Linked DNA regions of Arthrobacter crystallopoietes. The protein of the gene in region 1 interacts with the protein of each later gene in a pairwise test. Links are inferred from orthologs where the notes say so. Each region holds a gene or a part of one and is shown on either strand. Other genes may lie near its edges.

The links.
Region 2: the proteins of eno (region 1) and rpe interact in binary tests that used the Escherichia coli proteins (3 or more experiments, as listed by UniProt). The link is inferred for Arthrobacter crystallopoietes from one-to-one orthologs.

The regions. Positions count from the first base shown.
Region 1 is NZ_CP072014.1:2,209,228-2,212,476, forward strand. Bases 132-3,065 are described here. They hold eno (phosphopyruvate hydratase), read left to right. Parts: upstream 132-925; coding sequence 926-2,206; downstream 2,207-3,065. Other genes in these bases: J5251_RS10245 (adenosine deaminase), read left to right, coding at 132-150; J5251_RS10250 (MazG nucleotide pyrophosphohydrolase domain-containing protein), read left to right, coding at 158-829; J5251_RS10260 (FtsB family cell division protein), read left to right, coding at 2,386-3,065. In the rest of the region: more of J5251_RS10245, read left to right, coding at 1-131; more of J5251_RS10260, read left to right, coding at 3,066-3,102. UniProt on the Escherichia coli protein: Catalyzes the reversible conversion of 2-phosphoglycerate (2-PG) into phosphoenolpyruvate (PEP). It is essential for the degradation of carbohydrates via glycolysis.
Region 2 is NZ_CP072014.1:3,060,384-3,063,560, reverse strand. What follows is about bases 115-2,976. They hold rpe (ribulose-phosphate 3-epimerase), read right to left. Parts: upstream 1,945-2,976; coding sequence 1,285-1,944; downstream 115-1,284. Other genes in these bases: J5251_RS14020 (RsmB/NOP family class I SAM-dependent RNA methyltransferase), read right to left, coding at 1,953-2,976; pnuC (nicotinamide riboside transporter PnuC), read right to left, coding at 250-951; ribD (bifunctional diaminohydroxyphosphoribosylaminopyrimidine deaminase/5-amino-6-(5-phosphoribosylamino)uracil reductase RibD), read right to left, coding at 115-253. Also shown: more of ribD, read right to left, coding at 1-114; more of J5251_RS14020, read right to left, coding at 2,977-3,177. UniProt on the Escherichia coli protein: Catalyzes the reversible epimerization of D-ribulose 5-phosphate to D-xylulose 5-phosphate.

The DNA.
Region 1 (3,249 bases):
TACGAACTGCTGGTCGAAACCTTCGACTATGACCTCGATGACCTCCTCGAAATCACGCTCAACGCGGCGGAAGCAGCCTTCCTGCCGTTGGAAGAGCGTGAAGCGCTCGTCGAGTACATCGCCGAAGGATTCAGGGCCTACCAAGGCTGAACCTGCCATGGCTGAAAGCACGACGGCGGTCGGCCGGCTTGTGCAGGTGGTGGCGCAGTTGCGCGAGCATTGCTTGTGGACAGCTGCGCTCACCCACGAGTCCTTGGTTGAGTACCTGATCGAGGAGTCCCACGAGCTGGCCGAGGTCATCGAGGCCGGGCCGGGCACTGGAGCCGCCGAACTCAAAGGCGAACTGGCCGACGTCCTCTTCCAGGTGCTGCTGCATGCCCGGATCCAGGAGGAGGCCGGCAACTTCAACTTCGAGGATGTGGCCGAGTACCTGAGCGCAAAGCTGGTCCGCCGGAACCGGCATGTGTTCAAGCCCGATGGTTCGCTGCAGGAGTCGTTCCCCGGAAGCATCGAGGAGATCGTCGCCAGCTACGATGCGGTGAAGCAAGGTGAGCGCCCCGAACGGGATAGCCCGTTCGACGGCATCCCGCCGACCTTGCCCGCACTGACCCTGGCGGCGAAGTCGATCGACCGCGCCAGGCGCGCGGGCTTTCCGGTGGACCAGCAGCCGGGAAGCTTCGAGGCAGGTAGCCGGCCACCGGCGTCGGAAACCGAACTCGGAGACCTGCTGCTCGCCGTCGTCCGCCAAGCCTCGGCCGCAGGCCTGGACGCGGAGCAGGCGTTGCGGGGCGCGGTCCGCCGGTTTCAACGCAGCGTAACGGGCGCATAAGCACGCCTCGTTCTCGATTACGCTTAGACCGACAGCGCTGTCCGGCGGCCTGTTGTAAAGAGTTTCATCTTTCGTTCCAATGAACAGGAGCAATCAATGGCGCTTATTGATGCCATCCACGCGCGTGAAATCCTTGATTCCCGCGGCAATCCCACGGTTGAGGTTGAGGTCTTGCTCTCGGACGGCTCCATGGGCCGCGCTGCTGTCCCGTCCGGGGCATCCACCGGTGCGTTCGAAGCGGCCGAGCGCCGCGACGGCGAGAAGAACCGCTACTTGGGCAAGGGCGTCAGCCAGGCCGTCAACGCGGTGCTCGACACCATCCAGCCCGCCCTGGTAGGCCGCGATGCGACCGACCAGCGCCTGATCGACCAGACCATGATCGACCTGGACGGCACTTCCAACAAGTCCAACCTGGGCGCCAACGCGATCCTGGGCGTTTCGCTGGCCGTGGCCAACGCTGCCGCCGAGTCGGCCAACCTGCCGCTGTACAAGTACCTGGGCGGACCGAACGCGCACGTGCTGCCCGTTCCGCTGATGAACATCCTCAACGGCGGCTCCCACGCCGACTCCGACGTCGACATCCAGGAATTCATGGTTGTGCCCCTGGGTGCCGCCACCTTCTCCGAAGGCCTGCGCTGGGGCGTCGAGGTCTACCACAGCCTCAAGACCGTGCTGAAGGACAAGGGCCTGTCCACCGGACTGGGCGATGAGGGCGGATTCGCCCCCAATCTGCCGAGCAACCGCGCCGCGCTGGACCTGATCACCGAGGCGATCAACAAGGCCGGCTACACTCCGGGCAAGGAAATCGCACTGGCTCTGGACGTCGCCTCCTCCGAGTTCTACTCCGACGGCGCCTACCAGTTCGAGGGCAAGTCCCTGACCGCGGCCGAGATGAGCGAGTACTACAAGCAGCTCGTGGCCGACTACCCGCTGGTCTCCATCGAGGACCCGCTGGACGAGGACGACTGGGAAGGCTGGGCCACCCTCACGGCCGAAATTGGCGACAAGGTGCAGCTGGTGGGCGACGACCTCTTCGTCACCAACCCCGAGCGCCTGCAGCAGGGTATCGACGCCAACACCGCGAACTCGCTGCTGGTCAAGGTCAACCAGATCGGTTCCCTCACGGAGACCCTGGAAGCCGTCTCGCTGGCACAGCGCAATGGCTACACCACCATCACCTCGCACCGCTCCGGCGAGACCGAGGACACCTCCATTGCGGATATCGCGGTGGCCACCAACGCGGGCCAGATCAAGACCGGTGCCCCGGCCCGATCCGAGCGTGTGGCCAAGTACAACCAGCTGCTGCGCATCGAAGAAGAGCTCGACGACGCCGCGCGCTACGCAGGTGCCGGCGCTTTCCCGCGTTTCAAAGCCTGAACCTGCCCCTGAATCTGTATCGTCTTAAGCGGGGACTGATAACCTCATTTCCTCCCGACGACGAATGATTTAGGAGTTCCATGGCCACCCGACGCCCCAGAGTGCCACGTGCCGGCCGCCCGGCCAGTGGCAACGGGCCTGTGCAAACAGGTTCCGGTTCAGGGGTGCCGGGTGGTTCCATGTCCGGGAATGCAGGACGGACCAACAGCGGTGCAGCGGGGCATCAAAGCGCCCCGTCCGAAGCGAAGGTCATCCGTGCAGACTTCGGCGGCTCCGAGGCGAAGTCCCACGGAGCCAAAGCCGAAGGCCCCAAAAAGAAGCCGTCGCCGTCGGAAGCCCGTGCAGCCGAACGTCGCGAGCTGTCCGGCGCCATCCGGCAACCCATCATCAGCAGGACGACGCCGCAGGATCGGCCGGAGGACGGCGGTGACGGCACCGGAAGCACGCCGGTTCCGGCAAGGGGTTTCTCCGGACGTATGCTGGCCCTCGCCGTCGTGCTGGTGACGATCACCATTCTGCTGGCCCCGTCGGTGCGGATCTTCATCGAGCAACGCTCCGAAATCGCCGCGCTGGAACGCGAAATTGCAGCCGAGCAGAAGACCCAGAGCAAGCTGGAGCGGGAGCTGGCACGCTGGGAAGACCCTGAGTACATCAAACAACAGGCCCGCGATCGCATATTCTATGTAATGCCGGGTGAGACACGTTATCTGGTGACCGGGACCGAGGGGCTGAGCGAATCCGAGGAGCATGCGTCCGTGGCGGCGCCGTCCAACCTGCCGTGGGTGGACGCGTTGTGGGACTCGGTGAAGCGGGCAGCTACCGACGTGCCGGCGGAAGAGAACGCAGAAAAGGCCGAGGAAAAGCCGGACAAACAGGCCGGGAAACCAGCGGAATAGCCGGTCTGCCCGGCTGCAGCGGCGGCCGACGGAACCGAGGCAGCGCCGAAGCGTCGTCCGCATCGGGACAGGACATGGTCGGGAAGCCGGGGCAGCATTCAAGCCGGCCCGGTCTGTCTGCCCGCCCGCCGCACCAAACAGCCCGCA
Region 2 (3,177 bases), 850 kb from region 1 along the record:
CAAGGGTCACCACCATGGTGCAGTCGGAAAGGTCCTGCTGCTGGGATATCCGGTGGCGCAGATTGGCCAGCGCGTCGATTTCCGCATGCGGCGAGCCGGCACCGCTGTGGTAGCCGATGCTGAGCACTTCACCGGTGGCGTCCAGAACTGCCGCGCCAACCAAAGGATTGGCGCCGCGGTAGCCAAGCTTGGCGGTGTCCAGTGCAAGATCCATCGCCCGGTGTTCCGCAGGCGAGAATCCCTGGTTGCTCATGACCGGCCCCCTGCGCCGACGCGGGCAACCGGCAGAAGGGTTTCAACGTCGGGCTTGGACCGATTCTTGGCCTGCCACCAGACAAAGAACCCGATCAGCGTGAACACGCCGTAGAAGAGGTACATGAAGGCTGACGCGTAGTAGCCGGCACTGAACAGCAGCGGGACTCCCACGATGTCGACCGCCACCCAGATCAGCCAGAACTCCACCCAGCCGCGCGCCATGCCATAGGTGGCAAGCAGCGATCCCGTAAACGTCCAGGCGTCCGCCCAGACAGGTTCGTACGAACCGAGTGCGGCGAAGACCGGAGTCAGAGCGACGGTGCCTAGGATCAGGCCTGCCACCAGGCCGATCCGGGCTTTGCCGGATGCCCATTGGGGGGTTACCGCATGGCCAGCGCCGTCCTGCTTGCTCTGGCGCCAGCGCTGCCAACCGTAGACCGCCACTGCGATAAACATGATTTGGCGGCCGGCCTGGCCGAGCAGATTCGCAGTATTGGCTGAGCCGAAAAGCGACCCGAGAAACACCGTAAGCAGCAGGGCGTTGCCGATGATACCGACGGGCCACGCCCATACCTTGCGGCGCATGCCGCCAAGGGCGCTGAGGAGGCCGAAGATGTTCCCTACGACTTCGCGCAGCAGCAGTGAACTGCCGGCGACGGGAATCTGAGCTTCAAAGAGCCACCGCAGAAAATCCATGTCGTTCCTTTCCGAAAGCCGCGGCGGCTCCGGGGTAACGACAGTGCGGTAGGTTCAGGCAGTGGACGTGGTTCCGCACGGAACCTACGCACCGCTGGCTGTTCTGCCAACTGTACGTGCTTCTCCCATCCAGACTTTAACTGTCGGTACCGGAATTTCACCGGCTCAACCGTTGCCCTGAATTCCTTGCGGAATCCGTGGCGACGGGTCGCGGACTATAACCGCCGGTTCGGACTTACACCGACCCCGGAGCACGTTGTTTGTGGTTGTTATTCTGCCACAACCTGCATCGCAGGCCTCATATTCCTGTCATGTCGTGTAATACATGACACATCAAGCTGCTTCGGCGGATTTGCGCAAGGCGGAGATCGCGGCATCCGGATCGTCGGCACCGTATACGGCCGACCCTGCGACGAAGACGTTAGCTCCCGCTTCCGCTGCCCGCTGGATGGTTTCTTCGGTCACGCCGCCGTCCACCTGAATCGCCACGGGCAGATCCGAACCGGCTATTGCCGAAGCTGCCCGACGGATCTTGGGAAGTGTTACATCAAGGAAGGCTTGCCCACCGAATCCGGGTTCAACGGTCATGATCAGCAGCATGTCCATTTCGGGGAGCAGATCGAGGTAGGGCTCGACGGCGGTGCCGGGCTTCAGTGCCATGCCTGCCTTGGCCCCGCGTTTGCGCAGCTCACGGGCCAGGCGGACGGGGGCGGATGCGGCCTCGACATGGAAGGTCACTGAATCAAGGCCTGCATCCGCATAGGCCGGCGCCCAGCGGTCCGGGTCCGCAATCATCAGGTGCGCATCCAACGGAAGCCGGCTGATCTCCTGGATCCGCTCCACCACGGGCAGCCCGATGGTCAGGTTCGGCACGAAGTGATTGTCCATGACGTCAACATGCACGGCGTCGGCGGAACCAATCCTCCCCAGCTCGGCCTCCAGATTGACGAAATCGGCGGACAAGATACTTGGGTGTATGCAGCACTGAGCCATCTGGATCCTTACTTTGCGTTTCCGGCTGAATTGTCTGAGATCTTCTTGCGCAGCAAGCCCAGGAACATTGCGTCTGTTCCGTGGATATGCGGCCAGAGCTGGGCCGTTGATCCTTCCGTCTGTGCATGGCCCGCCTGGAGATTTCCCGACAGGCTGACTGCATCCAGCGCCGCCGCCGAATCCAGCAGCTCAATGTCAGGATGGCGGCGCAGCGCGTCGGTGACCACGGCGGTGGTTTCCGCTGGGTGCGGCGAACAGGTGACGTACGCTACCAACCCGCCAGGCTTCACCGCAGCCAGGGCTGAATCCAGCAGTTCGCGTTGCAAGGGCGCCAGTTGGGCAACGTCGGACGGTTTGCGCCGCCAGCGCGACTCGGGCCGGCGCCGCAGAGCACCCAGGCCGGTGCAGGGAGCGTCTACGAGGATCCGGTCGAACTCTTCGGGCTGCAACTGGCCAAGGTCACGGCCGTCCCCGGTACGGACTTCCCAGACCTCACGGTCGACGGGCCGAAGAGACTGCCGCACCAGCTCGGCCCGGTGTTCGGCCGGTTCGTTGGCCAGCAGGGTCGCTGACTTCTTGGCGGCCAGGGCAGCCAGCAGTGCGGCCTTGCCCCCCGGTCCGGCACAAAGATCCAGCCAGCGCTCGGGACCCGAGGTCAGGGTCTGCGCTTCGGCCAGGGCGCGGGCGACCAGCTGTGAGCCGGCATCCTGAACTCTCGTTGTTCCCGTCCGGACGGATTCCAGACGTCCTACGTCGCCTCCGGAGAACAGCGCCGAATCCTGTACCAGGGAGCCCGGTTCCGCGCCTGCCTGAATCGCTTCGTCCAGGGTGCCGAGCCCGGGCAGGGCCACGAGGTTCACCACCGGTGCGGCATTGTCCGCAGCCAGCAGATCCTCGATTTCCCCGACGCTGCGGCCGTGCCCGACGAGGGACTGTCGCATCGCCCTAACAATCCATTCCGGATGGCTGTGCACCAAAGCTGCAGCGGCTACGGCGTCCTGCTGGCCGGCAGTCAGTTCCTCGGTCCAGCCGGCGAGTTCCTTGGCGGAAACTTTCCGCAGTACGGCATTGACCAGTGCGCCCGGGCCAGCTCCGATGACAGCGCGCGCCAGTCCGACCGTCTGGTCCAGGGCTGCGTGCGCGGGCACCCGCATCGCCAGCAGCTGATGGACCCCGAGGCGGAGCGCATCGAGCACGGCCGGATCGAGTTCGGCCAGCGGGCGGTCAACGCAA